DNA from 3 places in the Nonomuraea sp. NPDC052116 genome. Region 1 is predicted to be linked to each of the others. Evidence: riboswitches for the same ligand, from Rfam matches in the RefSeq annotation. Region 1 holds a riboswitch; each other region holds the start of a gene.

Region 1 (10,383 bases):
TCGGCTCATACCGGTATCCGACCCCCCACACCGTGACGATCCTCCGCGGCTCGGTCGGATCCGGCTCGATCTTCTCCCGCAGCCGCCTGACGTGCACGGTCACGGTGGAGGAGTCGCCGAACGACCACCCCCACACCTGGTTCAGCAGCGCGGAGCGACTGAATGCCTGCCGCGGATTGCGCATGAGATGCGCCAGCAGATCGAACTCCCGCGCCGTCAGCATCACCTCGTCCCCCCTCAGCCGAACCTCGTGCGCCCCCACGTCCACCACCAGATCCCCGTCGCGCAGCACCCCGGTGCCGCCGGTGACGGACGCCCCCCGCGCCCGCCGCAGCACCGACTGCACGCGCAGCGCGAGCTCCCGCGGGCTGAACGGCTTGGTCACGTAGTCGTCGGCCCCCGTCTCCAGCCCGACCACCCGGTCGATCTCCTCTCCGAGCGCGGTCAGCATGATCACCGGTACGGGCCAGCGCTCCCTGAGCTTCCTGCACACCTGCAGCCCGTCGAGCTTGGGCAGCATCAGGTCCAGCACCATGAGGTCGGGCGGATGGGCCAGCGCCCTGCGCAGCGCCTCCACCCCGTCGCCGACGCATTCGACCTCGTGACCGTCGCGCTCCAGATAGCGCGCGACGACCTCGGAAACGGTCGGATCATCATCGACCACCAGGATGCGCGTGTTCACGACTTCACGGTACGGCCGGGGAACAGGTAAGTGTCAGGGACGTCATTGCTTCGTAAGCCTCGCGGATCATGTCCGGACGACGTACGGTTGCTGTCATGGGTAGAGTCGTGATGCTTGTGCTGGGGACCCTGCTGGGTCTCTTCGTGCTGTTCAATTTCCTGCTGCCGATGCTGGTAGGCCTGATCAAGATCGCTTTGATCATCGGGGTGATCGCTCTGCTCGTCTTCGTCGCGGTCACCGTGGTGGGCAAGTCCTCCCGATCGCATTGACGTTCTTCCTGTTCGACCCGTGGCTGGTCGGGATCACCATGCTGGCGATCCTGCTGCTGGCCACGTGGGCAGCCACGTTCCTGCCCATCCTCAGTGGGGGGCCGCCGAGCTTTCCGCTGAGTTACGCGCGCCGTACGGCCTTCCAGCGGCAGCGCGACCCTGACGCGGCCGGTCGCTCGCGTCCACGAGCCCCTTAGGCACGCCCCGCTTCATCGTCAAGCGGGGCTACTCGTACGAGTGAGCCCTTTTCCCCATCTCACTCCAAGTAGGGCTCATGATCGATTCTCTTGTCACGTTCGTCATCAGCATGTCCGGGGGCAGTGCCGCGCTGGGCATCGTGCTGTTCACCCTGGCCGTACGGCTCCTGCTGCTCCCCCTGAACGTCCGCCAGTCCCGGACCATGAAGCTCCGCCAGCGGCTCGCCCCCAAGCTGCGCGAGCTCCAGAAGCGCCACGCGCGCAACCCCGAGCGGCTGGCCAAGGAGACCTCGGCGCTGTTCGCCAAGGAAGGCACTTCGCCGTTCGCCGGATTCTTGCCGATGCTGGGGCAGTTTCCGTTCATGTGGCTGATGTACCGGGTGGCCACGCATCCGACCGCGCTGGCCGGACATACCCTTTTCGGCGCTCCGCTGGGTCAGCAGGTCGCCGGGGCGGTGGCCAATTTCGGTCTGGTCAGTGCGCCGGTTTTGGTCTTTGTATTGGTCATCGCGCTGGTCGCGGTGGTGGCATGGTTCTCCGCCAGGAACATCAAGGTGACCGAGGACCAGCCGGACTGGCTGAAGCGACTCCTGCCATGGATGCCGTACGGCTCAGTGCTCGCCGCGCTGGTGCTGCCGCTCGCGGCTGGGCTCTACCTGCTCGTGTCCATGGCATGGGCCACGACCGAGCGGGCGGTGCTGGCTAGCCGGCCTCTCTGAGGGCTGTGACCTGCCCGTTCATCGATCCGCGAGGAGCGGGCAGGATGGCCCACACCGTGGTCGTGTCACCGTCGTGCCGGACCCCCCAGCTCTCCGCCACGTATTCCACGATGCCGAGCCCCCGGCCCCCGAGCGACGACAGGGTCGGGCGGCCCGCGCGCGGCTCGGTCGCCGCACCCCCGTCGCTCACCGCCACTTCGATGTGATCGTCACTCCGAAGCCACGCCACTCTCACCATCCCCGACGGAAGGGGATGCGCGTGCCTCAGCGCGTTGCTCAGCAGCTCGCTCACCACGAGCACCGCGTCATCGATCGCCGTCGAAAAAACCCCGCTGTCCTGCAGCTCAGTGCTCAGGCGCTGGCGGGCGACGGCGACGCTGGACGGCGCGTACGGCAGCAGCACCACGCTTGACACACCCACCTCCCCGTTCCCTGTGCCCCCCGCGGGAACACTCCCCGGTACGACCGAAATGCCCCGTTACTCGATCCCAGAAACCGCATCTCGATCACAGCTTGTACACATTGGACGATAGATCAGCTCAACTGTGACCACCTCGTTACCGCCTCGGTGTGTCGGATCCGATAGTGAAACTAGGCCCCCGACGCTCGCAGTTCGAGACGCATCCGGGTGCCGCCTCCGGGTCTCGGGTGCGCGCTCACGTCTCCGCCTTGGGCCCTGGCGAGGCTGCGGACTATGTAGAGACCCAGCCCCACTCCACCAAACCGTCTCCGGTCGCCGCTGTCCACCTGGACGAACCTCTCAAAGATCCTCTCTCGGTCAGTAGGGGCGATACCGACCCCTTCATCGTCCACGACCACGACCACGTTGTCGGCCTCGGCCCAGGCCTCCACGCTGATCAGCCCGCCCTTGGGCGAGTACTTGAACGCGTTCTCCAGCAGCTGCCCCAGCACGATGTCCGTGGCCAGGGCGTCCCCCAGCACGTTCGGCAGCCCGTCCTGGATGACCACCTCGACCCGGTGCTTGTCCGACAGCGCGGGCAGCCCGAGCGTGGCCGCGTCGATCCGCTCGGCCAGGTCGAACTCCTCGATCCGCACCTTGAGCTCGTCGGCCCCCGCCCTGGCCCCGAGCAGCAGGTGGTCCATGAGCTCGCCCAGCGACCTGGCCCGCTCGGAGATCGTGTGCACGGCCGAGCGGCGTTCGGGGTCGCTCATCTTGTCCCAGCGCCGGTCGAGCGTGCTGGCGAACCCGCGCACGATCGTGATCGGCGTACGCAGCTCGTGGCTGGTCGTGGCCAGGAACAGGTCCTTGGCCTCCTCGAGCTCCTTGGCCGTGGTCACGTCGCGGAAGTCGATGACCACCTCGCCGGTCTCCTCGATCTGCGCGCTCACCACGTCCAGCCACCGCCCGGTCTCCATCTGGAACGTGACCTTCTCGCCCGGCTTGGGCAGCGGGAACGGCGGCGGCCCGCCGATGACGGCCTCGGCCGGGAACGCGGTGAGCTCGGCGGCGGCCGGGTTCCACCGGACGACCCGTCCCGATCCGTCGAGCACGGCGATGCCGTCGGCGCTGGCGTCGAAGACGGCCTGCTCGTGCGCCCGCTGCCGCACCGCCTCCTGGTAGGCCACCGCGTTGCCGACGGCGATGCCCGCGTGACCGGCCAGGAGCTCCAGCAGCTCCAGTTCGAGGTGTCCGGGTGTGCTCTGGGCGAACAGCGCGTACAAGGCCCCGTACGGGCGCCCTCCGACGGCGGCAAGGCCCAGTGCGATCGTGTGCAGCCCCTTCAGCCGGGCCCAGACCAGGTCCTGGAGCCCGTTCGACTCCAGCATGACGGTCTTGCCGGTGCGTAAGAGCTTGTCGACGAGGCTCGTGCGCAGGTCCGTGGTGGTGCCCCTGATGGCCTCCGGCAGCTGGTACGTGCTGACCAGCCGTAACCGTTCACCCTCGATCAGCACGAACCCGCCCGCGTCCGCCCCGGTGAGCTCCGTGAGGCTGGCCGAGATCCGGTCGAGCACGGCCGACAGCTCCAGCTCGGAGTTGATGTCGCCGACCACGTCGGTGAGCCGGCGCACCAGCCTGGCCCGGCGCGCCATGCGGTCCTTGGCCACCTGGTCGGCCCGCGCGAGGTGGTGCACGCAGACGTACCCGGCCACGGAGCTGCCCAGGCGCAGCGCGCTGATGTCGACGCGCACGTCGAGCACGGTCCCGTCGTCGCGTAGGCGCTTGGTGCGGACCGAGACCTGGCCGCCGGTGCGTACGCGTTCGAGCACGGCGTTGTGCTCGGCGGTCAGCTCGCCCGGCACGATCGGCGCCCGGCGCCCGAGCATCTCCTCCGCCGTCCACCCGAACAGCCGTTCGGCCGCCTCGTTCCAGACCAGTACGCTCTGATCACGGTCGACGACCACGACGGCGTTGGGCGAACCGGCGAGGGCAGCGCGAGCTATTTCGTCGTCACTACCGGCCCATTCGTCCCCCACTCCTCCATAGTGCACGTGGCGTGGTGAGTGCGTCGGGCGATCCGTCCGATACGCTGCGGTCACGGTGATTCTCGGCGGCGGGAGGCTGGCGGCATGTCGAGCAACGATCTCGATGCCCTGTTGCGCGTGACCTCCAGCACCTATCGAGGTGATGCGCCTCCCGACATCGCGTTCGGCCCCTATGACGGGGCCGTCGGCAGGCTGATGCTCGCGGTCACCGGCAAGGGCATCGCGGCGTGCAGCTTCGAGCCGGAAAACGCCGTGTACGAGCTGCTCACGAGGCACGTGGGCAGGTTCATCGGGCCGGATCCGCGCCGGCTCGACCCGGTGCGCAGGGAGCTGGACGCCTACTTCTCCGGCCGCCTGCGCGCGTTCACCACGCCCGTCGACCTGGCGCTGGCGACGTCCTTCGCCCGCACGGTGCTGCAGAAGACGATGGCGGTCCGATACGGCACCACCACGACGCTGGAGGAGATCGGCGCGAGCATCGGCAGGCCGCGCGCGCTGCGGGCGATCGGCAACGCGCTGGCCTCCAACCCCGTGTGCGTGATCGTGCCGTGCCACCGGGTGGTGCGTGAGGACGGCGCGCTCGGCGACTACGCGGGCGGCGCGGCCGCCAAGCAACACCTGCTCAACGTCGAAAGGCGCGTGTCGACCAGCTGATCAGCAGGGTGACCAGCACGGCGACCACGGCCGCGCCGAGCGCCCCGTTCATCCACGGCTGCCGGGTGAAGCCGATGGCGTCGCGGACCCCCTGCCAGAAGCCGTCCCATGGCTCGAGCGTGGGCGCGGAGGTCGTCAGCCAGTACGCCACGAAGCCAAGCGCCCACGGCACCAGCCTCGACCAGCGCGAGGGCGCGTTCTCCGCGGTGTTCCAGCTCCGCGAGCCGCCGAGCACGAAGTAGTCCACGGCCAGCACCGCGAACATCGGCACGAACACCGCCCCGATCACCCCGAGGAACGCCCCGTACGAGTTGACGTCCACGACCAGGGCGATCGCGACGCTCAGCACGCCGATGGCGATGGAGAAGACGCGCCGGTCCACCCGCGGCATGAGGTTCTGCAGCGAGACCGTGGTGGAGTAGACGTTGGCGAACGACTGGTCGGTCTCCCGCAGCACCAGGATCGCGAAGAACAGCGCGCCCAGCGGCACCGCCACGAACGCGCCGAACACCGACGTCCCGTCGGCCGCCACCTTGTCGGCCCCCGCCATGGCCACCGCGAACACGCCCAGGCCCAGGCAGGCGACCTGAGCCAGCGTATAGCCGCCGACGACGCCGGTGAACGCGGCCCTGCTCGACCTGGAGTGCCGGGCGAAGTCGGCCGCCATCGGCACCCACGACACCGACAGCGCGATCACGTAGTCCACGGCGGGTGCGAAGGCCGTCCAGGACCCGCCGGTGTGCGCGGGCGCCCTGGTGAGGAAGAACCAGGCGAACCACACCATCGACACGATCACGCCGATGGTGACGTACCGCCGCAGCAGCCTGACGGACCCGAGCGGCCAGATCGTGAGCGCGGTGGTCAGCAACCCCGCCGCGATCACCCACACCTGGTACGGCACGGCGCCGAAGATCGCGCTGGCCGCCTTGGCGATCACCCACAGCTCGAACGCGGCCCAGCCGAGCATCTGGACGATGTTCAGCACCGTGGGGACGTACGAGATCCGCGCCCCGAACAGGCCCCGCAGCAGCACCATCGCGGGCTGCCCCGTCTGGGTGCCGGGGACGGCGGACAGGCCCACCATGGCGGTGCCGATCAGGCTGCCGACCACGGTCGCCAGGAGCGCGGCGGTCAGGCTGAGGGGAGCGTCGGACAGGGGGTTGAGCAGGAGCAACGCGCCGGAGAAGCCCAGGAGGCTGACTCCGAGATTCGCCCAGAGCGCGCCCTGATCGAGCACGCCCAGGGTCTTCGGCGGCCTGCCTTCAAGAGTCAGCGGAACTTCGTCGACGACATGCGTCATCGCACACTCCCTACGCCGGCATTACCCGGACAGGTTCAGGCGGTCGGCAGCGGATCTATGGCTGCCCTCTCAGCCCGGCGCACCCCGAGCTCCCGCGACAATCTGCAGTTGGCGCCCTCATCATGCCTCAGCAACGACGAAACCGCCACAGTGGGGCCTTTTTACGCCACGAACGGCTGCTGCCCGGTCTCGCTGACCATCGGGCGGCTCGCGAACTCCCACGACTGCATGCCGCCGCCGACGTTGACGGCGTCGCGCCCGAGCTGGTTGAGCCAGGCCGCGACCTGCAGGGACCGGCCGCCCACCCGGCAGACGACGTAGACCGTGCGGTCGCCGGGCACCTCGTCGACCCGCCCCTGAATCTGGGTCATGGGGATGTGCACGGCCTCCGGGGCGTGCCCCGCGACCCATTCGTCCTGCTCACGGACGTCGAGCAGGTAAGCGTCTGCCGGAACGGCACTGGCCTCGATCTCAGGAACGGTCATGACTCCATCATCTCGCGCCTGGCGTCGTAGGCCGCACGCGCCGCGGCGATCTCCTCCTGGTGCGTCTCCGTCCAGGTGACCAGCGACTTGATGGTCTCGTGCAGCGTACGGCCGAGCGGCGTGAGCGCGTAGTCCACCCTGGGCGGCACGACGGGATGGACCGTGCGGCTGACCAGGCCGTCGCGCTCCAGCTGGCGCAGGGTCACGCTGAGCATGCGCTGGCTGACGCCGTCGATCTCGCGGCGGAGCTGGGTGAAGCGCAGGCTCTGGCAGTCGAGCAGGGCGATCACGAGCAGCGACCACTTGTCGGCGATGCGGTCGAGGATCTGACGCACCTCGCAGTCCTCGCGCGTGTCCCACTGGCGCACGTCGTAGTCGTCGAGCGGTTCCACAGTGCCTTCTTCCGTCGAGCTCACTTGAGAAGGCGGGACAGCCGGCGGTCGGCCAGGGGCTTGCCGCCGGTCTGGCAGGTGGGGCAGTACTGCAGCGAGGAGTCCGCGAAGGACACCTCGCGGATCGTGTCGCCGCAGACGTCGCACGGCTGCCCGGTCCGGTTGTGGACCCGCAGTCCCGACTTCTTCTCCGCCTTGAGGTCCTTGGCCGCCAGCCCGTGCGCCCGCTCCACCGCCTCCCCCAGGGTGGTGATGATGGCCTCGTGCAGGTCGGCGATCTGCGCGTCCGTCAGCGTGGCCGCGATCTTGAACGGGGACATCTTGGCCGCGTGCAGCACCTCGTCCGAGTAGGCGTTCCCGATGCCGGCGATGATCTTCTGGTCGCGCAGCAGCCCCTTGATCTGGGTGCGGTTGCCGCCCACGATGCGCTTGAGCGCCTCGACGGTGAAGGACCCGTCGAGGGGGTCGGGGCCGAGTGCGGCGATGCCGGGGACGCCGTCCGGGTTCTTGGTGACGTAGACGGCCAAGCGCTTCTGCGTCCCGGCCTCCGTCAGCTCGAACCCGGGCGCCAGCCCCTCCTCGTCGGGCGCCAGCCGGACCCGTACCGCGAGCGGGCCCTTGCCGGGACGTACGGGCTTCGCGCCCGACAGGTCGTCGCGCCAGCGCAGCCACCCCGCCCGGGCCAGGTGGATGACCAGGTGGAGGCCGTCGCAGTCGAGGTCGAGGAACTTGCCGTGCCTCGACACCCCGGTGATGGTCAGCCCGCCGAGCGCGGTCGCCGGCGGGTCGAACGTCTTGAGCGCCTGGAAGGCCACCACGTCGATCCCCAGGACCGTGCGGCCCACGGCCCGTTCGCGCAGGAAATGGGTGAGCGACTCCACTTCGGGAAGTTCCGGCATGTCCCCAGGGTACGTGCGCGTCCGGCCGTCCACAGCCTGTGGACGGCTACGGCACGCTCCAGAAGGCCAGCTCGTGCGCCATCCCCTCGGCGAACAGCTCCTCGGCCCGCGCCGGGTCCGGCGCGGCCTCGTCGATCATCTGCGCGATCCGCGCGGTGAGCGCCGCGAACGCCGGATCCGCGTACGTGTCCACCCACGCCCGATATCTCGACTCAGCAGGGGAAATTTCCGCCAATATCTGCCCGAGACTCGAATATCCCCACATACACGGATATAGCGCCGCCAGCCCCTCCCCGTACGACGCCGCCGACTCCAGCAGGAACGCCGTGTACGCCGCGCACGCCGGCCCCTTCACCGCCCCCTCCAGATCCGCGCCGAACTCGGCCGACAACGACCTGTGCAGGCTCAACTCGTCGTGGTACGTGGTGTGCGCCAGGTCCACCAGATCACCCAGATGCCCGTCGGGCGCCTGCCAGGCCAGCCGCGCGAACACCCGTACGTAGTCGAGCAGGAACAGGTAGTCCTGCTCCAGCCACGACCTGAACACCGCCTCGGGCAGGTCGCCACGCGCGATGCCGGCCACGGTCGGGTGCTCGAGCTGAGCCCGGAGCAGCGGGCGGCCGACGGCGTGCAACGTCTCCGAGATAGTCATGGCTGGGAGGTTAGTGTCGAAGCATGACTGTGACGATCGCCGAAGAGCTCCTCCTGATCGCCTACAACGACGAGAAGGGCACGCCGCTCGTCGCCGGGACCCAGCTCGACCCGGCCCTCGCCGGCGCGCTCCTCGCCGAGCTGGCCGTCAACGGCCGGCTGGAGCTGTCGGACAAGAAGGTGACGGTCATGGACCCGTCCCCGCTCGGCGACTCCGAGCTGGACGCCACGCTGGCCCGCATCGCCGAGGAGGGCAAGGAGCGCAAGCCCGCCTGGTGGGTCCAGCGGCTGCAGTCGGCCAGGCTGCGCGGGCGCCTGCTCACCAGGCTGGCGGAGTCGGGCGTGCTGACCGAGCAGCGCGGCAAGGTGCTGGGCATCTTCCCCACGACGCGCTGGCCTGAAGCCGACCCCGATGTGGAGGCCGCGGTCAGGGACCGGGTGACCAGTGCGCTGGCGGGCGCCGACCCCGACGCCCGCACGGCCGTCCTGATCGCCATCGCGCACGCGGCCAAGCTCGACCGCAAGGCCTTCCCCGGGGCGAGCAGGCAGCGCGTCAAGGAGATCGCGGAGGGCGCCTGGACGGCCGACGCGGTCGCCCAGACCATCGCCGCCATCAACGCGGTCATGATCACGACGATCACCGCGGCGACCGTCGCCGCGACGACCTCCACCTCCGGGTGAGCCGCGCTAGTTGCCGGTGTCGATGACGTCCTTCGGCACCGGCTTGTCCTCCTTCAGGGCGTTGAAGAGGGCCAGCGCCTTGGGCCGGTCCGACTTGATCGCCTCGCCGCCGTCCGCGAGCCGCTCGGTGCCGCCGAACGGGACCACCGTCGTCACCGGGCTGTCGCCCATCGCCAGCCCCAGCGACAGCAGGTCGAAGGCGCCCGTGTCGCCGTCGACCGAGACCGCGTCGGTGGCGCTCATCGCCAGCGGGATCGACGTGAACGGGTTGATCAGCACTCCGGGGCTGGCCGCCTTCTTCACGACCGCGCCCAGGAACTGCCGCTGCCGCTTGGTCCGCTCGAAGTCGGGCAGCGCGCCGCCCTTGCGGGTCCGTACGTACCCCAGGGCCTGGGCGCCGTTGAGCACCTGCGTGCCCTTCTTCAGCTTGAGGCCGGCCTTCGGGTCGTCCACGGCGGCCCGTACGTTGATCTCGACGCCTCCGATGGCGTCCACGATGCCGACGAACCCGGCAAACCCGATCTCCATGTAGTGGTCGATGTACACGCCCGTGACCGACTCCACGGTGCGGACCAGCAGCTGCGGCCCGCCGTTGTAGGCGGCGTTGAGCTTGTCGCGCCTCTTGCCCGGGACGTCGACGGCCAGGTCGCGCGGGAGGCTGACCAGCGTCGGCTTGTCGCCGCCCTCGGGGATGTGCAGCAGCATCATCGAGTCCGTACGGTTCCCGCCGGTCGCCCGGCCCGTGGCGAGCTTCTTGCGCTCGGCGGCCGACAGGCCCTTGCGGCTGTCGGAGCCGACGAGCAGCCAGTTGGTGCCGGGGGTGTCGGCGGGACGGCCCGGATAGTTGTCGAGCACGCCGTCGATGCCGGCGATCCTGGAGTTGATCCAGAAGAGCATGCCCACGCCCGCCACCAGCAGCACGACCAGGAGCCCGGCGACGATCTTCAGGATCGTCTTTCCGGACACCCGCCTGCGGGGCTTCGACGGGTCCGAGGGGCCGCGCCTCGAC
Region 2 (10,383 bases), on a different contig from region 1:
GTGGGGCTGGCGGCGCGGACCGGCGCCCGGGTGCACATCCTGCACGTCTCCAGCGCCTCCTGCCTGGAGGTGCTGGAGTCGGCTCAGGCCGAGGGTGTGGCGGTCACGGCGGAGACGTGCCCCCACTACCTGACGCTGGCGGCCGAGCAGGTGCCCGAGGGGGCGACCGCGTACAAGTGCTGCCCGCCCATCCGCTCCGAGGCCAACCGCGACCTGCTGTGGGACGGGCTGGCCAGGGGCGTGCTGAGCTGCGTCGTGTCCGACCACTCGCCCTCGCCCGCCGACCTCAAGGTGCCCGACTTCGCCGCCGCCTGGGGCGGCATCGCCTCACTCCAGCTCGGGCTGCCCGCGGTCTGGACGGAGGCGTCGCGGAGGGGGTACGGGCTGGGGGACGTGGTGCGCTGGATGTCGGCCAATCCGGCGGCGATGGCCGACATTCCCGGAAAAGGCGGGATAAAGCCCGGTAATGATGCCGATTTGGTGGCATTCGACCCGGCCGCCGACAACGCGGTGGACGCCGCGCGCCTGCACCACAAGAACCCGGTCACCCCGTATCACGGCCGGGTGCTCAAGGGCGCCGTACTGACCACCTGGCTGCGCGGGCGGCCCGTGGACGACGTGCCGCACGGACGATTCCTGTTGGGAGAGCAGTAGATTTGCCAGGTTTCAGCACCCTGCCGGACCTCGCCCTGCGCACGCTCGGCGGATCGGTCGTGGCGGCCAGCGACGAGTCGTTCGCCGAGAAGGAGAGCCTGATCCGGCCGGGGCGGCCCGGCTTCCAGGCGGAGACGTTCGGGAGCAAGGGGCAGGTCTACGACGGGTGGGAGACCCGCCGGCGCCGCTCGCCCGGCCACGACTGGGCCCTGGTACGGCTCGGCGTCCCCGGCGTGATCCGCGGCGTGGTGATCGACACGTCCTGGTTCAAGGGCAACTACCCGCCCCACGCCCGCGTCGAGGCCGCCTCGGTCGAGGGCCACCCCTCCCCGGCCGAGCTCGAGGCCGCTCCGTGGACGGAGATCGTGCCCCGGGCCGAGCTCACCGGCGACAGCGAGCACCACTTCGCCGTCACCGACGAGCGCCGGTTCACCCACGTGCGGCTGAGCATCTTCCCCGACGGCGGCGTCGCGCGCCTCCGGGTGCACGGGGAGGCCCGGCCCGACCTGTCCGTGTACGACGGGCTCGGCCTCGACCTGGCCGCGCTCGCGAACGGCGCGCTGGTCACCGCCTGCTCCAACGAGTTCTACTCGGCCCCCAACAACGCCATCGCCCCCGGCCTGGCCCGCCACCAGGCGGAGGGCTGGGAGACCGCCCGCCGCCGCGGCGACGGGAACGACTGGCTGGTCATCCGGCTGGCCGGGCGCGGCGTGATCGGTCTGGCCGAGATTGACACCACGAACCTGCTGTTCAACGCGCCGGGCGCGGTCTCGCTGACGGGCCTGGACGGTGACCGGGAGGTGGAGCTCCTCCCGAGGACGCGCCTGCAGCCCGACACCCCGCACCGCTTCCGCCTGGCCCACCCTGACCCGGTCACGCACGTACGGGTGGACATCTACCCGGACGGCGGCCTGGCCCGCGTCCGCCTCCACGGCCACCTCGCCACGCCCTGACCAACCCGCGTCCGCCTCGCCAACCCCAGGCCGTGGCGGCCGCCCAAGCCTCAGCGCCGCCTCACCCGTGCGACGGCTCTCTGTCGACGGCTCTCTGTCGGCGGCGCGGGCGTTCCGGCGATCGCCCGTGCGCCGCCGAAGGGACCTCACTGCCAGAGGACGACCGTGGCCCCCTGCGGCCGCTCGCTGTTGGGCAACGGCCGCTGGAACTGGACCACCCCGCGGTTGCCCAGCCGCTGCACCCGCACCTTGAACCCCAGCGCCTCTAACTCCGCCTTGGCGTCCCTGACCTCCTTGCCGATCACCGCCGGCACCAGGGCGAACTGCTGGTCGTCGCGGGCCTCGTCGTCCCTGTCGCCGTTGAACCAGTCCCAGAAGTCCGTCTGGCACCGGGCCACCGTGACCATGACCTGCGCGCCCTTGTCCACCTCGGACTTCGCCTTGGGCGTCTGCGCGATGACCGTGCACGGCTCGGCGTCGTCGTCGACCTCGTTGACCTGCACCTGGAAGCCCAGACCGCCGAGATATTGGGCGGCCTCGTCCTTGGGCATGCTGTTGACGTCGGGCATCACCATGCCGGCGCTGACGTAGATGTCGACCTTGGCGCCCTCCCGCACCTTCTCGCCGACCTGCGGCGAGGTGCGGATGACCTTGTCGCGCTCGACCTCCTGGTTGGCCAGCCGCTTGACGACGCCCACGGTCAGCCCGGCATCGGCGATCTTGGCCCGGGCCTGATCGCCGGTCATGCCCTCGGTGTTGGGCACGGCGACGCGCTTGGGCCCGAGCGAGGGGACCAGCGTGATCGTGGTGCCCTTCTCCACCTCGGTGGCGGCCGCCGGGTCGGTGCTGAGGACCAGGCCCGCGGCCATCTTCTCGTTGTTGACGCCGTCGGCCTCCTGGACCTTGAAACCGGCCGCGGCGGCGCTGCTCTTGGCCAGCGCCAGGTTCTTGCCGACCAGGTCGGGGACGGTGACCATCTCGGGCTGCGCGAAGTACCAGCCGGTCAGCCCGACCGCGACCACCATCACCCCGGCGAGCAGCACCAGGAACCAGTTGGGCTTGAACCCCGCCCGCTGCCGCTGCGGCGGCACCTCCGCCCGCGGCTGGATCAGGGTGTGGGCGGGGGCGGGCTGGGGCATCGAGGCGGCGCCGGAGGCGTTGAAGACCTGCGTCCGGGCGTGGGAGGCCGGCGGGTTGGTCAGGCGCGGCAGCATCCGGTGCGCGTCGACGGCGGCCACGAGCATCGCGGTCGCGTCGGCGGGGCGCTGGTCCGGCTCGCGGGCCGTGGCCTGGGTCACCAGCGTGTCGATCAGCGGCGGCACGTCGGCGAACACCGAGGACGGCGCGGGCACGGTGTCGTGGACGTGCCGGTAGGCCACCGACATGGGCGTCGCGCCGTCGTACGGCTGCTGGCCGGTGACCAGCTCGAACAGCATGATGCCCGCGGCGTAGACGTCGCTGCGCACGTCGGCGGCGCCGGTGGTGACCTGTTCGGGCGCCATGTAGCCGATGGTGCCGATCATCACGCCGGTGCGGGTCTGGTTGGTGGCCTCGATGGCCCGGGCCAGGCCGAAGTCGACGACCTTGACCCGGCCGTCGTCGGTCATCAGGACGTTTTCCGGCTTCACGTCGCGGTGGACCATCCCGGCCTGGTGGGCCGCGCCGAGGGCGGCGAGCACCGGGATCATGATCTCGAGCGCCTCGCGGGCGGGCAGTCTGCCGCGCTCGCGCAGGATGTCGCGCAGCGTCTTGCCGGGCACGTACTCCATCGACAGGTAGACGACGTCGTTGTCCGTGCCCTGGTCGAAGACGTGCACCACGTTGGGGTGTGAGAGGCGGGCAACCGACTTGGCCTCGCCGATGAACCTGCGCACGAACGCGGGGTCCTCGGCCAGTGAGCCGTGCATGACCTTCAGCGCCACCGTCCGGTCCAGGCGGACGTCCAGCGCGAGGTAGACGGTCGCCATACCGCCCCGGGCGATCCGGCTCTCGATGCGGTAGCGCCCATCGAGGAGCCGCCCGACCAGGGGGTCCGCAGTCGTCGTATCCACCCCGCTGAGTTTACGGGCGTTTTGCCACTGGGAGGGCCTCACCGCCCGAAACCGATGCTGAGACGTTCCCGTTGGAACGTCCCAGCTCCTCACGCGTCACTCGGGTCGGCGAGTCACCGGCACTCGGGTCGGCGAGTCACCGGCACCCGGGCCGGGGCGTCGTCGGCATCCGGGCCGGGGAGTCGTCGGCATCCGGGGGAGGAGGTCGTCGGCGCTCCGGTCAGGGAGTCATCGGTGAGGAGGCCTCGGCGTAGCGCCTGCGCGGGATGCGGCCCGCCAGCCGCGCCAGCCGTCCCGCCTCCACGGCCTGCTTCATGGCGACCGCCATGAGATCGGGCCGCTGCGCCCTGGTGACCGCCGTGGCCAGCATCACGGCGGCGCAGCCCAGCTCCATCGCCAGCGCGGCGTCGCTGGCCGTGCCGATGCCCGCGTCGAGCACCACCGGCACGGACACGGCCTCCACGATCAGCTCGATGCTGTGCGGGTTGCGGATGCCGAGCCCCGAGCCGATCGGCCCGCCCAGCGGCATGACGGCCGAGCAGCCCGCCTGCTCCAGCCGCCGCGCCAGCGCGGGGTCGTCCCCGATGTACGGCAGCACCACGAACCCGTCGGCCACCAGCCGCTCGGCCGCGTCGAACGTCTCGATCGGGTCGGGCAGCAGGGTCCGCTCGTCGGAGATGACCTCGACCTTGATCCAGTTGGTGCCGAGGGCCTCCCTGGCCAGCCGCGCCGTCAGCACGGCCTCGCCCGCCGTGAAGCAGCCCGCGGTGTTGGGGAGCACCTTGATGTCCCGCTTGCGCAGCACATCCAGGACCGAGCCGCGGGCGTTCGGGTCGAGCCGCCGGATCGCCACCGTGGTCAGCTCGGTGCCGGACGCGGCCAGCGCCTGGTCGAGCACGTCGAGCGAGGGCGCGCCGCCGGTGCCCATGATGAGCCGGGAGGAGAAGCTCTCCCCGGCGATGATCAGATCATCCACCTTGCACCGCCGTCAGAACCTCCACCCGGTCACGGTCGCTGAGCGCCGTCGTCTCCCACGAGCTCCGCGTGACCACCTCGTCGTTGACGGCCACGGCCACTCCGGTGGTGGCCGTGGTCAATGTGCGTACGGCCTGCGCCACGGTCGTGCCGTCGGCCACCTCGTGCGAGGCCCCGTTGATCATCACAATCATGAAATATCCCGAAATCTCCCGGGCGAGCACATGGCCGCGAGCTCGCCCTCCTCGCCCAGCAAAATGTCCGCCGTGAGCGGCGCCAGGAGCACGCCGCCCCGGTGATGGCCGGTGGCCAGCGCCAGCCCCGGGGTGCCGCTGGGGCCGATGAGCGGCAGGTTGTCCGGCGTGCCCGGCCGCAGCCCGGCCACCACGTCGGAGACCTCCAGCTCCGTGATGCCCGGCACCAGCTCCCTGGCGTCGCGCAGCAGCTCGTAGAGCCCGCCCGCGGTCACCCTGGTGTCGAAGCCCATCTCCTCCTGTGTGGCCCCGACCACCAGCTCGCCGTCGCCCCGGGGGACGAGGTAGACCGGTGTGCCGAGCACGGTGCCGCGGACGCACCGGGTGAGCAGCGGCTGCGGCGAACGCAACCGCATGATCTGCCCCTTGACCGGCCGGACCGGCACCTCGGCCAGCCCGGCGCTCCACGCCCCGGCCGCCAGGATCACCCGCTCCGCCCGCAGCTCGGCTCGCCGGTCGTCGCCGCCGGGCGGCTCCAGGCGTACCCCTGTGACCCGGCCGCCGTCGCACAGCAGCTCGCCGACGCGCGCCCGTACGAGCTGGACTCCCCGCCGGTCGAGCGCGGCGAGCAGCGCCGCCGTCACGCGGCGCGGGTCCACCCAGGAGTCGCCGACGGCCAGCAGCCCGCCCCGCACCGAGGGGGCCAGCATGGGCTCCAGGCGGCGGCACTCGCGCCCGGTCAGCCGCCGGACGGGCAGCTCCAGCTTCTCCAGGTACGCGGCCAGCTCGTCCAGCGCGGCCAGGTCGTCCGCCCCGAACGCCACGTCGAGCGTCCCCTCGGAGCGCAGGTCCAGGGCCTCGGGGCCGGCCAGCCCCGCGTCGGCGGCCAGCTCGGCGGCGAAGGCGGGCCAGCGGCGCAGCGACGCCACACCGAGCCGCAGCAGCGGCACCTCCGTGTAGGTGACCTCGCTGACCGGCGCCAGCATCCCCGCCGCCGCGTGCGAGGCCCCCGAGGCGGGGGCCGGGTCCACCAGGGTGACGGGCCGCCCTTCGCGGGCCAGCCGCCAGGCCAGCGAGAGACCGACGACCCCGCCGCCCACGATCACATCCATCCGCGCTCCCTTCGCCGGCATGATCCGGATCAGGTGTCTTGCGGTCGAAGGCCCGATGGCAGCCTTCCTCTCAGCCCGGTCACGGCCGGACTCCCGCGCGTCTTACGCCCCCAGCCTACGGCCTCGCTGCGACGCCCGGACACCGGCCCACGTTAGGGTCATGAACGTGAACGAAGTCGTGGTGGTGGGAGCGGGTCTGGCCGGAGTGCGCACCGTGGAGGCGCTGCGCGCACAGGGGTTCGGCGGGCGGATCACGCTGGTCGGCGAGGAACGGCATCGCCCCTACGACCGTCCACCCCTGTCCAAGGCCGTGCTGTTCGGCGACGCCGACACCAGCTACGTCGACACCGACCTGGCCTCGCTCGACGTGGTGTTCCAGCCGGGGGTCAGCGCCAAGGCGCTGCGCGAGGGGGTCGTGGAGACCACCGAGGGCGAGCTCGGCTACGACGGGCTGGTCATCGCCACCGGCGCCGAGCCGATCAGGCTGCCCGGCGACGGCCCGCAACACGTGCTGCGCACGCTCGACGACGCTCACGAGCTCAGGGCCATGCTCGTCCCCGGCGCCCGTGTCTCGATCATCGGCGCCGGCTGGATCGGCGCGGAGGTGGCCACCGCCGCCCGCCGCGCCGGGTGCGCGGTGACCGTGATCGAGGCCGGCCCGGCGCCGCTCGCGACGGCCGTCGGCGCCGAGATCGGGGCCCGCACCGAGCGCTGGTACGACGGCATCGACCTGCGGCTCGACACCATGGTCGACTCCGTGGACGAGGGCGGCGTGCGGCTGGTGGGCGGCGAGTTCGTGGACGCCCACGTGGTGGTCACGGGCATCGGCGTGCGCCCGGCCGTCGAATGGCTCACCGGCGCCGACATCGACCTCCACAACGGCGTCGTCGTGGACGAGCACCTGCGCGCCTCCCTCCCGAACACGGTCGCCGTCGGCGACTGCGCCGCCTGGTGGTCGCGCCGCTGGCAGACCAGGCTCAGGGTCGAGCACTGGGACACCGCGCTCAACGCCCCCGAGGTGGCCGCCGCGAGCCTGCTGGGCGAGGACGTCGCGTACGATCCCGTTCCGTACTTCTGGTCGGAACAGTTCGGGCACATGGTGCAATACGCCGGTCATCATTTGGCAGGCGAGCGCCTGATCTACCGGGGCGAGCCGGAGGGCAAGTGGTCGGCCGTCTGGCTCACGGCCGACGACGCCCTCGCCGCGGTGCTCGCCGTGGACCGGCCGCGAGACCTCGTACAGGGGCGCAGAATCATCGGCGCGGGACACCGTCTCGACGCGGAACGCCTGGTAGATCCAGAAGTCTCTCTACGGGATTGTGTTGTTTGAGCAAGCACGGCATGTGGTAGTTGTGGTTTCGTGACGCTTTCTGTTGCACAGATCGACCGGGAGACCGACCAACTCGTCGACGAGTGGCTCACGCTCCCCGAAGTGGCCTCGCGCCTAGACCTTTCGATCGGGCGGGCCAAGCAACTCCTCAAGGACCACAAGCTGCTCGGCGTACGCCGGGGGGGCGGCGGGCCACAGGTGCCCGCTGTGTTCCTCGATGGAAAGGACGTGATGAAGGGCCTGCCCGGCACGCTGACCGTGTTGCTGGACGCCGGCTACGACGATGTCGAGTCGCTGCGCTGGCTCTTCACCCCTGACGAGTCCCTGCCCGGATCGCCCATCGAGGCGATCAAGGCCGGCCGTCACACTGAGGTCAAGCGGCGTGCCCAAGCCCTCGGTTTCTGAAGCCCGCCTCTATCTCTGCACCGACGGCCGCCGCGACCGCGGCGACCTGGCGGAGTTCCTCGACTCGGTGCTGGCCGGCGGCGTGGACATCATCCAACTGCGGGAGAAGGGTCTGGAGGCCCGCGAAGAACTCGCGCTCCTCGAAGTCTTCCGCGACGCCTGCGACCGGCACGGCAGACTGCTGGCCGTCAACGACCGGGCGGACGTCGCCTACGCCGCCCGGTCCGACGTGCTCCACCTGGGGCAGGACGACCTTCCTGTGACGGTCGCGCGAGAGATACTCGGCGACGACATCGTCATCGGACGGTCCACCCACTCCGTGGCCGAGGCTTCCGCCGCGGCAGCGGAGCCGGGCGTCGACTACTTCTGCTGCGGCCCCATCTGGCCCACGCCCACCAAGCCCGGCCGCCCGGCCCCCGGCCCGCCGCTGCTCCGGCACGCGGCGGCGCTGGAGACGTCGCGGCCGTGGTTCGGGATCGGCGGCATCGACCTCGCGAACCTGGACGAGGTGATGTCGTACGGCGTGCGCCGCGTGGTGGTCGTACGCGCGATCACGGACGCGGAGGACCCGGGCGCGGCGGCGGCGGAGTTCGCCAAGCGCCTGTCCTCCGCCTGACCGGCAAGCCCCTGACCGGCAAGCCCCTGACCGCGGCGGCCACCTGACCGCAGGAGGCCGCCCGGCCGTACGGGGCCCTGTGACCCACGAGGCGCCCGCCACCACACGGGCGCCTCCGAGTCGGCGGCCGGGCCCAAGGTGGCGATCCCCTGCCCAGGACAGGTCAGGTCAGGTCTTGCGGGAGGTGGCGGCGATGGCCAGCTCCGTCAGAGCCGCGCGGGCCTCCACCGTGATCGGCGCCTCGTCCAGCGCGGACAGCGCGTCCCCCAGATAGTCGCCGATCAGGTCCTCGCACTCCTGCAGCGCACCCGTCTCGTCGATGATCTGCCGCAGCGTCTCCACCCCGTGCTCGTCCAGCCCGGGATCCCCCAGCAGTTGCCGGACGGTATCCGCCGCACCCGGGGACGCGGCCGCCAGCGTGCGGGCCACGAGCATCGTCCGCTTGCCCTCCCGCAGGTCGTCGCCGGCGGGCTTGCCCGTCTGCGCCGGGTCGCCGAACACCCCCAGGATGTCGTCACGCAGCTGGAACGCGATCCCGACCCGCGTGCCGTAACCCGTGCACAGCTCGTCCATCCAGGGCGCGAGCTTGCCGCCGGCGAGCACCAGCCCGAGCCTGAGCGGCTGCTCCACCGAGTATTTGCCGCTCTTGAACAGCGCCACCCGCAGCGCCGACTCGAACGTGTTCTCGCCGTGGGCCTGCTCCAGCAGGTCGAGGTACTGGCCGCACATCAGCTCCGTACGCATGTGGTCGTGCACGGGCTGGGCCGCCGCCAGGGACTCGGGCGGCAGGCCGCTGGTGCGCCACATCTCGCCCGACCAGATCAGCAGCAGGTTGCCCAGCAGGATCGCCGCGCCCTCGCCGAACTGCTCCGCGGACCCGTACCAGGCGGACTTCTCGTGCAGCGCCTGGAACCGGCGGTGCGCGGACGGCATGCCCCTGCGCAGGTCGCTCTTGTCCATCACGTCGTCGTGCACCAGCGCGCTGGCCTGCAGCAGCTCCAGCGAGGCCGCCGCGGTGAAGATCGCGGGCACGTCCGTGCCGCCCGCGCCGCGCCAGCCCCAGTAGCAGAACGCCGGACGCAGTCGCTTGCCGCCGGCCAGCAACTCGTCGGCGGCCGTGCGCAGCGGCTCGAGCTCGGGGTCACCGGGGGCGGGCAGCTGTCGTTCGACGAACTCTCCGAGGGCACGCTCCACCTGTGTGCGGAGGGTGTTCATGCCAACGGCGTCAGTGGTCATGCCTTGAGACTAGTGGCCGTGTGCGGGGGATCGGATGTGCAGGTGTCCCAATAGGGGCATCTGGGGTGGCGTGGATGGTGATGTGCCGCTCGTGCCGGTGACATGGCTGTGGCGGCAGGGGTGACACGGCCGTGACCTTGAGTCGGCGAGGTCCCTGTAACCTTGGCACATGGCGCTTGGTCGACCCTCCATCCTGCCCGATCGTGTTCCCACCGTCCGCGACATGCTCGCCGCCGGTGGCCGGTCGTTCTCCTTCGAGTTCTTCCCGCCGAAGACCGACGAGGGAGAGCGGCAGCTCTGGAAGGCGATCAGGGAGCTGGAGTCGCTGCGGCCGACGTTCGTGTCGGTGACCTACGGCGCGGGCGGCTCCACGCGCGACCGCACGGTCGACATCGTCGAGCGGATCGCCCACGACACGACGCTCACGCCCGTGGCGCACTTCACGGCGGTCAACCACTCGATCCGCGAGCTGCGTCACCTGGTGGGGCGCTTCGCCGACGCCGGGGTGCGCAACATCCTGGCCGTCCGCGGCGACCCCCCTGGCGACCCGACGGCCGAGTGGTTGCAGCACCCCGAAGGCGTCCTCTACGCCGAGGAGCTGGTGCGGCTGATCAGGCAGGCGGGCGACTTCTGCGTCGGCGTCGCCGCCTTCCCGTACAAGCACCCGCGCTCGCCGTCCATCGAGAGCGACACCGAGTTCTTCGTGCGCAAGTGCGAGGCGGGGGCCGACTACGCGATCACGCAGATGTTCTTCCGCGCGGACGACTACCTGCGGCTGCGCGACCGGGTGGCGGCCAGGGGGTGTGACACGCCGATCATCCCCTGCATCATGCCGGTGACGCAGATGAGCACGATCG
Region 3 (10,383 bases), on a different contig from region 1:
TGTCTCACCAGCCAGGTCATACCGCGATGACGATCACCACAGCAACCTGGCGATCTTCAAACAACCTCACGTGCGGAAAACGGGGCTAGCCGTTGAGGACGTCGTACGGGCCCTCTGCCCGAAGCGTGGCAAAACCACGGCAAAGAGCCTCAAGGCTGGCCGTTCATCCGGAGTCGTCCGCCTTCGGTGAGCCGAGGCCAGATCTCCCTTGTGAACAGGAGGTCCAAGGGCCCGCTGAGGTCGGGTCATATGCCCCTGTCGTGAACCGTTGCCTCCGCCGGAGGCTGAAGGATAGGGGGAGGTGCGTGATGAGGCGCGCGAGTCAGTGGGTGATGCTTCGAGTGCGCCGGTACTGGCTGGGACGGAATCCGCTGCGTCGTCGTTCCGATCGGCTGGAAGCGGCAGGTGTGGCCGTCACGTTGATTCTGCTGCTGTTCAGCGTCTGGCCGGCCGTCGTCGTGGGGCGGTCGGTCTATGAGAGAGGCCTGCAGGCCGAGCGAGCCGGCCAGGGCATCCGCCAGTCGGTGACGGCGACTCTGGCCCGGGACGCGCCGTACACCCTTCCTGCCGGAGGTGGCGAGGATGGCGCGGAGCCGGGATCACACGCTCCCGCGCGGTGGATGGCTCCGTCCGGTCACTGGAAGACGGGCGAGGTGGCCGTGCCCGCGGGCACCAGAGCGGGCACGTCGGTAAAGGTGTGGATCGACGGTCGCGGCGAGTTGACCACTTCTCCGACGAGCCACGCGGAAACGCTGACGGGCGCCACGGTCGCGGCCTTCCTGGTCGTCGTGGGATCGGCGGCTGCACTGTCGTTGGCCTTCCGGGCCTTCAGAGGGTTGCTCGACAGAGGGCGGTACGCGGCGTGGGACGCCTCCTGGGCGGAGGCGTGCGCGCGGTGGCGCCGCCGCAAACCTGATGGGTAGCCCGTTACATCTCACACGGCGTACAGCGAGAGCCGAAGATCAGGCCCTTGGCGTACTGGACGAGGGCATGGCTGACCGATCCGAAGAACGCGCTGACGTACGGCGATCCCGCTCGAGATCGGAGAGAACGACGTGGAAGTCCTCTCCAGAAAGCCCAGATCGGCGGGTGCCTTACCGTCCCTGAGGCGTTCCCGGCCGACCCGAGCTTGGGCCGCGGTGCCAGGGCCATTGGTCCTCAAAGAGAAGGACTTTCGTCCCTGGCGAGACGAACCGGACGGCGGGAGGTTAGTTTTAGGCCTGTGAGACGAGCGAGGGAGTCCGACCTGAGAGCCTCGAAGGAGGATCAATGGAAGGGCTGAGAGGTCGGAAAGCCGAAAGACCGACCGGCGACCCCTAGCCACCTGATCCGGACCATACCGGCGAAGGGAGAGCGCCTCACAGGTCTTTGTCGTGTGCAGCCCGGGGAACTCTCACCAGCGGGTCCATCAAGCAAAGCGACGGCCCCCGAACGTGTTCAGTCGGCTCGGACACGTGGCCGTACGACGGCGACCGGGCAGGATGTGTAGCGCAGGACACCGTGGCTGACCGTGCCGAGCATGGCTGAGCGGATCACCCCCTGGAAGTCTCGCACAGCGCCGCGATGGGATTTCCACGGAAGCCCGTCCCCTCCGAGTACTCACATGCGGCTTGAGCTGCGTAGATGGGGTTTACGGCAGGCGCAGAGGGGTAGGTTATGCCGGCCCAAGAGCGGCGGAGAATCATGCTGTATGCCCTCGTAGATCTGCGGCATGCTGATTTTCCCCGGCCGCTGATTAACGAGACGTCGTAATCCATGCGGGGATGGGATGAACGACCTGCTGAATCATGTCCTCACGGCCCACGGTGGTTTGGAGCGCTGGTCGCAGATCGGTGAACTGAGCGTTGATGCGCAATTCCACGGCCCCTTCTGGAAAGTCAGAGGGTTCTCGGATGAGCCTTTTCATGCGAAGCTCACCGCCGAGACGCGTCAGGAGTGGATACGGTTCTCTCCTTGGGCGGCCCCAGACCAGGATATGATCTTCGATCGCAGTGAGGACCGGGTCTCGCTGGTAGCGGAGGACGGCGGCACCCTGGAGAGCCGGACCGGAATCCGCTCCACTTACGGCGGGTACGACCTGACATCGCCGTGGGAGTCCCTTCAGGTGGGCTACTTCCTCGGGTACGCCATGTGGAACTACCTGACCACGCCATTCCTCTTCACATATCCGGGGATGGAGTCGCGCGAGGGGGCGCGGTGGGAGGAGAGCGGTGAGACGTGGCGGCGGCTGCACGTCAAGTACCCCGACAGCATTGCCTCGCACAGTTCGGAGCAGACCTACTACTTCGCTGAAAACGGTATGCTCCGACGCCTCGACTACAACGTGGATGTGAATGTCGGCGTTGCCGTTGCTCAGTACGTCGGCGAACACAAGGATTTTCACGGAATCATGTTCCCGACTCGACGGCGAGTCCATCGGAGGAATCCGGATAATTCCGCTTCGGAGAGTTGGTCGATCGGGATCGAGATTGAAAATGTCACCATGAGCTGAATCACCTGGAAATGGCGATCCGTGGAATCGGTACCAGTCAGATGGCGATCGGCTTGTCAACGTGGCGTCAGGGGTGCGTCGCGTGCTCCTGGAAGGCCTGACATGTCCACACTTTATGCAAATACTCCCATCCAGTATGTTGAGGTCGAAGGCACGCGCCTCGCGTACCGGGAGTTCGGGGACCGCACCGGCGTGCCGCTCGTCCTGTTCAGTCGTTTCGTCGGCAGCATCGATGACTGGGATCCCGTGGTCATCGAGCGACTCGCCGCCCAACGCCACGTCATCGTCTTCGACAACGCGGGCGTCGGATTCTCCGACGGCAAGGTCGGGGCTGATATCGCGGAGATGGCCGGCACGGCGATTCGCCTCATTGAAGAGCTCGGCATCTCCCAGGCGGACCTGCTGGGATTCTTGATGGGTGGCTACATCGCGGAACGCCTGACGCTCACGCGGCCGGACCTCGTGCGCTACCTGATCCTTGTCGGCACGGGCGCAGGCGCCGGCGAAGGAGCGGTGCTCCAGAGCCCCGAGGTCGAGGAGTGGACCAAGATGGCCCGCAGCCCGCAGGAGACGTACGAGGCGATGTGGTTCAGCAGTTCCGAAACCGGCAAGGCCGCCACCGCGAACTACCTGGGGCGCATCTACACGCCTGAGCGACCCGAGCGAGCCGACGTCACCGACGAGGCCGGGGTCGCGCTCCGCAAGGCGGTCAACGACTGGTGGGCCGGCAAGGGCTCGACACTGGGCGAACTGCACAACATCAAGCAGCCCACGCTCATCGTCAGCGGCGTCCGGGACGCGATGGTCCCGACGCCGAACTCGTTCCTGATGGCCCAGAAGATCACCAACGCACAGCTCATCATCTACCCCGACTCGGGCCACGGCTCACTGTTCCAGTACCCGGAAGTCTTCTCGCGGGCGGTGCTCGACTTCATCGCAACCCAGGAAAGCGGCGGCCTTCGCTGACCGCGACCGATCTGCCGGCCGACCGCGCGGCACAGCACGGGCTGCCGGCCATCACAGGCAGGAAGCACGCGACCCTCGTGCCGACCGAGGCCGATTTCGGCCCAGTCACACAAGCACGTCGCCACCTCATCGCCGACCGCCTCGACATCACCGGCGCCCGCTGGGGCCTTGCTGGAGCCGAAGCCATTCTGAAGCTCCGCGCCGGCGTTGCCCTGGGCCTCGGCGACGGCATCGGCCAGTGCACGGCTGGCCGTCCCGCTGGCAGCGGGGTATCAGGCCGGCGTGTCAGTCGAGTGCGTAAACGCGATGAACGAACTCGGCAAGCTTGTTGTCGGGCAGTTCTTTCGCGAGATCGGCCTCGCTGATGATGCCGGCAAGGCGGTGACTTTCGATCACGGGCAGGCGCTTGACGTGGTTCTGCTCCATCTTGAACAGCGCCTCCTCGATGCTGGCATCGGCGTCCACCCATACCAGCCCACGAGCCAGCTCCCCGGCGGTGGTCTCGTCGATGTCCCCGCCGTGTGCGCAGCACTGGACCACGATGTCCCGGTCAGTGATGATGCCCTTGAGCCGGTCGTCGTCCCCGCAGATGGGCAGCGCGCCGACGCTGAGATCGCACATCATCTGCGAGGCGACGCGCAAACTCTCGTGTTCGCCGATGCACTGGACTCCCTCGTGCATCACGTCCCGGGCTTTCACTCCGGTTTCGCCTATATCCATCGCTCGCCTCCCCAACAGGGTACGAAGCGCTCTCATCTGCCCCTACCCGTGCTGGTCCGAGCATGGGCAGGCGGGCCGCCGGAAGATGTAAAAAATCGTTCGACGAACTCTTTGGGTGTCTCATGCGTTCACGTGCTCGACCCTCGCATCGGGTCCTGGGAACACCAGGGTGTCGTGCTCTGAGTCGAACCAGTGCACCATGTAGGGCGGCGAGCCGTCCGTGTGCTCCACCTCGGTGATGACGCCGATCCGGCGCGGATCACTCTCGTGACGGCCCTCGATGACCAGCTTGTCTCCAACGACAGCCTTCATCATGCACCTCCGTTGGTCCTCTCCCCTCAAGGACGCTCTTCCCACATTCGGCATGCCGACTCCGGAGGCAGGACCCGAGCGCCGGCCGGCGGTCACACGTCAAGGGTGACCGTGCACATCCATTGGTCCCCGCGCTGCTCGAAAGCCAGCCGGTGCAGGGTGACCGCCTTGGGAACCGCCCCGGTCTGCGCCATCGTCTCGACCTCCGCCGTCGCCAGCAGCAGCCCGTCCTCCTCCGGCGTGGCGCGGATGGGCACCTGACCGGTGGTGTCCATCCGGTAGATCACCTCATCGAGCGCGGCGACGAGCCGATCTTCCGGGCTGCCCGGCGCGAGGCGCACGCGCTGCTCGGCGCACGCGACCCCACCTGCCATGTCCAGGAAGCTGTCGCCCATGGCGAGGATCGCCTCGGCGATGCACTCCATGACCGTCGGAGCCCAGGCCTGGATGCGGGTGTCGGCCGTGTGCGGCAGCGTACGATGCCCGCGGGTCATCTCTCACCCCTTGACCACGCCCAGCGGCACCAGCCTGGCCACCCTGCGGCACAATCCCGCGCACTCGGCGGTGGTCACCACCTCGTCGACGTCCTTGTACGCGGCCGGGGTCTCCTCGGCCAGGCCGCGCCAGGTGGAGCCACGCACGGCGATGCCGCCGGCCTCGAGCCGGTCGCGCAGTTCACGGCCGCTGATGGAGCGCGCCGCCCGGTGGCGGCTCTGGGTACGGCCCGCGCCGTGGCAGGTGGAATGGAACGCCTCGCCGCCGGAGACGCCGACCAGCACGTACGACGCCGTGCCCATGGTCCCGGGTATCAGCACCGGCTGCCCGACGGCCGCCAGGTCGGCCGCCAGGTCGGCGGGCAGATCTGGATGGCCGGGCGGCAGGGCGAGGGTGGCGCCCTTGCGGTGCACACACAGCAGCCTGCCGTCGTGCTTCTCGATCTTGGCGAGATTGTGCGAGACGTCGTACACCAACTCCAGTTCTGCGCCTGTGACCTCGGCGAACGCGCGCCTCACCGCCTGGCCGAGCAGCTGACGGTTGGCCCGGCCATAGTTGGCGGCAGCGGCCATCGCCCCCAGGTACGCCCGGCCCTCGGGCGAGCCGACCGGCGCGCAGGCGAGCTGCCGATCCGGAACCTTGATGCCATATCGGGGCATGGCCACCTCCATCGCGCGGACGTGGTCGGTGCATATCTGGTGCCCGAGCCCGCGCGATCCGCAGTGGATCATCACGCACACCTGGCCGGCGCGCAGCCCGAAGGCGGCTGCCGCCTTCTCGTCGTAGACCTGGTCGACCGCCTGCACTTCCAGGAAGTGGTTGCCCGAGCCCAGGCTGCCCACCTGACCCTGGCCGCGTTCCATGGCCCGCGTGCTCACGTGAGAGGCATCGGCGTCGGCGACCGCTCCGCGGTCCTCGCAGCGCTCCAGATCGCGGGGGACGCCGTGGCCCTGCTCGACGGCGTAGCGGGCGCCGCCGTACAGGATGTTCTCGAGCCGGGCACGGCCGGGCGACTGCCAGACCGCGTGCCTGCTCGGGCCCCGCGGGATTGTGACGTCGAGGAGATCCATCAGCCGGTCGCGGCGCAGCCCTTCACTGTCCACGTCCGCGGCCAGCAGCCGCACCCCGCAGGAGATGTCGAAGCCGACCCCACCAGGCGAGACGACACCACCCGCTGCCACGTCGGTGGCCGCCACGCCGCCGATCGGGAAGCCGTACCCCCAGTGGAGATCGGGCATCCCGTACGAGGCGCCGACGATCTCCGGCAGGGTAGCCACGTTGATCACCTGCTGGAGTGCCTCGTCTTCAGGCAGCAGTGCGCGGGAGGTGAACACGATTCCGGGCACTCGCATGGCCCCATGCCTGTCGATGCGGAATCGATGGGAGGTCTCCTTGACGAGCTCCATCCGGGCTCCTCATGAGGGTCTCAAGACACAAACCTGTCAGGCCCGCGGAGCGAGTGACTCCCTCGCCCGCCTCGCGGGCAATGTCCATCCTCCCTCCCGCCGGCTGATCCCCTCAGGGGCGAAAGACCTTTAACCCCGGCCCGTTCGGCCCGATCTGGTCGGCGCGGACGGCTCGGTGCGGGCCCCATTGTCGAGGCGGGGCGGCGCCCTGACGCCTCCGCTCCCTCTCGGGCGAGCTGGGGCAGGACCGTTCAGCCTTTGTCTTTGATCGCATAGAGCATGCGTCCCTCTGGCCAGGGCCGGGATGCCGACATCGGTAGAGTCCGCTTTTGCCACCGTGCCACCGGGAAGTGCGGCTGAGGTTCCTGGCGGGATCAGAGCAAGGTGTGTTCTCGATGTGGCCGGCCGTGGCACCACCGCGACGTGAGGGCCGTCAGGTGCTGCCGATGAGGCCGCCTGGCGTGCCCCGGTGCCTGCGCCCAGTGGCTTCTGGCCCGCGCCGCCGAACGCGCCGAGCAACTGGCCAGGGACGGTTATCGAGTCCTGGCGGTCGCGAGCCGCGATCTGCCCGCCGTTCCGGAAACCGCGCCGGAGAGCGGGTTGTCGTTGCTCGGGCTGGTCGCGATTCTGGATCCGCCACGCCCGGCCGCGGCCACCGCGATCATCGCCTGCAAGCAGGCCGGCATCAGGCCGCTCCTCATCACCGGTGATCATCCGGGGACCGCCCGGGCCATCGCCACCGATCTCGGCATCATCAATGCCGGTGATCCCGTCGTGGATCTCCGCGATCCTGGGACGACCGATCATGCGAAGGTCAGCGTGTACGCCCGTGCCACGCCCGGACAGAAGCTCGACATCATCGAGGACCTGCGCGCGCACGGTGAGGCTCTGGCGATGACCGGTGACGGCGTCAACGACGGTCCCGCGCTACGACGCGCCGACATAGGTGTCGCCATGGGCGAACGCGGCACCCAGGTCGCTCGCCAGGCAGCCGACCTCGTACTCGCCGATGACAACCTGGACACCGTCGTCGCGGCCGTCGAGGAGGGCCGCCGCGTCTACGCCAACATCCGCCGCTTCCTGGTCTACGGCCTGTCCGGTGGGGCAGCCGAGATCGCGGTGATGTTGCTGGGACCGTTCGCCGGGCTCGTACTCCCTCTGCTTCCCGCCCAGGTCCTGTGGATCAACCTGCTCACGCACGGGCTGCCCGGCGTGGCCCTCGGCGGCGAACCCGCCATACCGGGAGCCATGGCTGACCCACCGCGGCCGCCCTCGGTTACGCCGCCGTCCGCGTCGACCGGATCCTGCACCCGCCCCGCCCTCAACGGCCCCCCACCCATTGATCACATCACGGTGATCGGCCAGGTGTGCCATGGCCGACGTTCGCTGCTCCTGCTGTCCGGGGCCCAGGATGCTCCGCCGAGATGGCTGACGGCTGCCCGACTCTGGAAAGGCTAACGGTGTTAGCTTATGCTCTTGGTATCAGCTAACACCGTTAGCCGTTGCGAGGGGAGACGTCATGAGCGTTGAGGCCATGCGGGGCCGGGGATGGGGCGCGTGGGTGCGCTGGGCGGGGTGGGTGCTGCTCGCCGGATTCCTCGGAGCGTTCGCCGTGTTCGAGTCGGCGAAGTACGGGCTGCCGACCGCGGCGGCGGCGGTGTCGTTCTTCCTGCTGCCGGATCTGGCCGGCAAGGTCGCGGGCGGGCGGCGCTGGATCGTCGCGGCCGCGAACTCCGGCTGGATTCCGGTCGTGATCCTGGTCGGCTACTCCCTCTCACCGATCGGCTGGCCGCCGCTGTTCACCGCCGGGCTCGGCTGGGCGACGCGGCTCGTAGTCGGACGGGTGGTGCGGCGTGGTTGAGCGCCGCGAGCAGATCGTCGCGGCCGCGTTGGAGCTGCTGGAGGCCGACGGCCGCGAGGCGATGTCCATGCGGAGCATCGCCGAGCGCGTCGGCGTCCGCGCGCCGTCGCTCTACAAGCACTTTCCCGACAAGGCGGCCGTCGAGCTGGAGCTGACCGTGATCGGGCTGACCGAGATGACCGAGGCGCTCGAGGCCGCCGAGCCCGGGCTGCTGCCCTGCGCACGCGCCTACCGGAGCTTCGCATTGGCGCGGCCGCACCTCTACCGGCTGACAACCGCCAATCCGCTGCCGCGGCTGTTGCTGCCCGAAGGACTCGAGGACCGGGCCGCCGGTCCCATCCTGCGCGCCATGCACGGCCGCGCGGATCTGGCCCGCGCGGTGTGGGCGTTCGCGCACGGGATGGTGATGCTCGAACTCGACGGCCGGTTTCCGCCCGGAGCCGACCTGGAACCCGCCTGGACCGCAGGTTGCACGGCCTTCCAATGAGACATCGGGGGAGACGGCCAGACGTAGGCGAATCGGTTCGATTGGGTGGTCGGCACCCACGAGGCCGGTGCGCTGGTGCGTCCTGGTCGTGTCGCACCGCCACTGGATGAACGTTTCATCAGCTCGCCCGCCGTGACAGTGCGACCGCGCCCGGTCAGCTCTGATCGGCCCGCTTCGGCACGCGGCGGAAGAGAGCGGGCCCTTGACGGATCTTCTCGCGTCATGTTTGCTCCGCCACACCACCACCTCAGCAGGCCGGTGTGGAAGGAGTCCCGGATTGACCAAAGTGATGTTAGCGCTAACAAAGCTATCGGGATCCGCCGCCGGCATGCCGAAGGGGACAGCATCCGACCGTGCCCACCCGGCGACCACTCAGCAGGATGCCATGTCGCCGATCCTCACCGAAGGAGGTCCTCGTGTCCGCAACAGGCAGGCCGGAGCGCAAGGGCATGAGCGCAGACGTTGCTACTCGATTCGACCTGCCCCCTGACCGCCGCGAGGGAGTGAGCGTGCGTACGTGGAGACGATGGTGCGCCGCCGCGCTGATGGCCGTGGCCTTGGTGGTGGCGGGTACGGCGATGGGGGCGGGGGCAGCCGACGCGGAGTCCAACGGCGGGGTGCGGGTCATGCCGCTGGGCGACTCGATCACCGAGGGCACGCAGGTGCCGGGTGGGTACCGGATCGGGTTGTGGCAGCGCCTGGCCGCCGGCCGCTACACGGTCGACTTCGTCGGATCGCAGTTCAACGGGCCGGGCAGCCTGGGTGACCACGATCACGAGGGCCATCCCGGGTGGCGGATCGACCAGATCGACGCGAACATCACCGGCTGGCTGCGTACGTACACACCGCGCACGGTGCTGCTGCACATCGGCACCAACGATGTCCTGCAGAACTACAACGTGGCCGGTGCCCCGCAGCGGCTGTCCACGCTGATCGACCACATCACCACGGCCGTGCCCGACGCGGACGTCCTCGTCGCCACCATCATCCCGCTGTCCAACTCCGGCCAGGAGTCCGCCGCCCGCACCTTCAACGCGGCGATCCCCGGCATCGTCCAGAGCAAGGTGAACAGCGGCAAACGTGTCCACCTGGTCGACATGCACAGCAAGTTGACCACCTCCGACCTGATCGACGGCATCCACCCCACCGCCGGCGGCTACGACAAGATGGCCGCCGCCTGGTACGGCGCGCTTCAATCGGTACCGGGCAGCATCGGCCAGCCGGGGAGCGGCACACCTGGTGCGGGCGCGATCAGGGGTGTGGGGTCGGGCAGGTGCCTTGATGTCTCCGGCGCCTCGCAGGTGAACGGCGCGCAGGCGCAGATCTGGGACTGCAACGGTCAGGCCAACCAGCAGTGGACGTCGACCGCGAGCGGTGAGCTGCGGGTCTACGGCGGCAAGTGTCTGGACGTTTACGGCGCCGGCACCGCCGACGGCGCCAACGTCATCATCTGGGACTGCAACGGCCAGACCAACCAGCAGTGGCGCTTCAACTCCGACGGCACCATCACCGCCGTGGGGGCGAACAAGTGCCTCGACGTGCCGAACTACTCCACCGCCAACGGCGTGAAACTCCAGATCTGGTCCTGCGGCGGCGCCGCCAACCAGCGCTGGACCCGCCCCTGACGCATGACATCCCGGAGATC

Evidence for each region. A riboswitch is a leader RNA that binds a small molecule or an ion and turns the genes downstream of it on or off. The one in region 1 is predicted to bind thiamine pyrophosphate.
Region 2: it holds a riboswitch for thiamine pyrophosphate, as region 1 does, so the genes downstream of both, thiO (glycine oxidase ThiO) here and AB0L65_RS52755 (cytosine permease) in region 1, are expected to answer to the same signal.
Region 3: it holds a riboswitch for thiamine pyrophosphate, as region 1 does, so the genes downstream of both, AB0L65_RS48380 (hypothetical protein) here and AB0L65_RS52755 (cytosine permease) in region 1, are expected to answer to the same signal.

What each region holds. Positions count from the first base shown of each region.
Region 1 covers NZ_JBFAWA010000043.1:65,291-75,673, forward strand. The annotation lists gene AB0L65_RS52720 (response regulator transcription factor) at 1-682, opposite strand, end outside; gene AB0L65_RS52725 (hypothetical protein) at 778-951, shown strand; gene AB0L65_RS52730 (DUF6412 domain-containing protein) at 948-1,148, shown strand; gene yidC (membrane protein insertase YidC) at 1,226-1,867, shown strand; gene AB0L65_RS52740 (ATP-binding protein) at 1,851-2,282, opposite strand; gene AB0L65_RS52745 (PAS domain-containing sensor histidine kinase) at 2,459-4,303, opposite strand; gene AB0L65_RS52750 (methylated-DNA--[protein]-cysteine S-methyltransferase) at 4,397-4,966, shown strand; gene AB0L65_RS52755 (cytosine permease) at 4,935-6,266, opposite strand; TPP riboswitch at 6,257-6,372, opposite strand; gene AB0L65_RS52760 (rhodanese-like domain-containing protein) at 6,428-6,751, opposite strand; gene AB0L65_RS52765 (helix-turn-helix domain-containing protein) at 6,748-7,143, opposite strand; gene AB0L65_RS52770 (DNA-formamidopyrimidine glycosylase family protein) at 7,164-8,042, opposite strand; gene AB0L65_RS52775 (TenA family protein) at 8,089-8,694, opposite strand; gene AB0L65_RS52780 (GPP34 family phosphoprotein) at 8,718-9,374, shown strand; gene AB0L65_RS52785 (LCP family protein) at 9,381-10,383, opposite strand, start outside.
Region 2 covers NZ_JBFAWA010000016.1:126,420-136,802, forward strand. The annotation lists gene allB (allantoinase AllB) at 1-654, shown strand, start outside; gene alc (allantoicase) at 657-1,607, shown strand; gene pknB (Stk1 family PASTA domain-containing Ser/Thr kinase) at 1,754-3,658, opposite strand; gene AB0L65_RS29195 (thiazole synthase) at 3,879-4,634, opposite strand; gene thiS (sulfur carrier protein ThiS) at 4,627-4,827, opposite strand; gene thiO (glycine oxidase ThiO) at 4,824-5,939, opposite strand; TPP riboswitch at 5,929-6,046, opposite strand; gene AB0L65_RS29210 (FAD-dependent oxidoreductase) at 6,100-7,269, shown strand; gene AB0L65_RS29215 (Rv2175c family DNA-binding protein) at 7,300-7,674, shown strand; gene thiE (thiamine phosphate synthase) at 7,652-8,290, shown strand; gene AB0L65_RS29225 (polyprenyl synthetase family protein) at 8,459-9,526, opposite strand; gene metF (methylenetetrahydrofolate reductase [NAD(P)H]) at 9,696-10,383, shown strand, end outside.
Region 3 covers NZ_JBFAWA010000036.1:138,199-148,581, reverse strand. The annotation lists gene AB0L65_RS48385 (hypothetical protein) at 408-923, shown strand; TPP riboswitch at 1,224-1,368, shown strand; gene AB0L65_RS48380 (hypothetical protein) at 1,769-2,491, shown strand; gene AB0L65_RS48375 (alpha/beta hydrolase) at 2,594-3,457, shown strand; gene AB0L65_RS48370 (CBS domain-containing protein) at 3,743-4,177, opposite strand; gene AB0L65_RS48365 (DUF1918 domain-containing protein) at 4,298-4,492, opposite strand; gene AB0L65_RS48360 (archease) at 4,582-4,983, opposite strand; gene AB0L65_RS48355 (RtcB family protein) at 4,987-6,390, opposite strand; gene AB0L65_RS48350 (HAD-IC family P-type ATPase) at 6,991-7,848, shown strand; gene AB0L65_RS48345 (hypothetical protein) at 7,910-8,251, shown strand; gene AB0L65_RS48340 (TetR/AcrR family transcriptional regulator) at 8,244-8,738, shown strand; gene AB0L65_RS48335 (lectin) at 9,155-10,363, shown strand.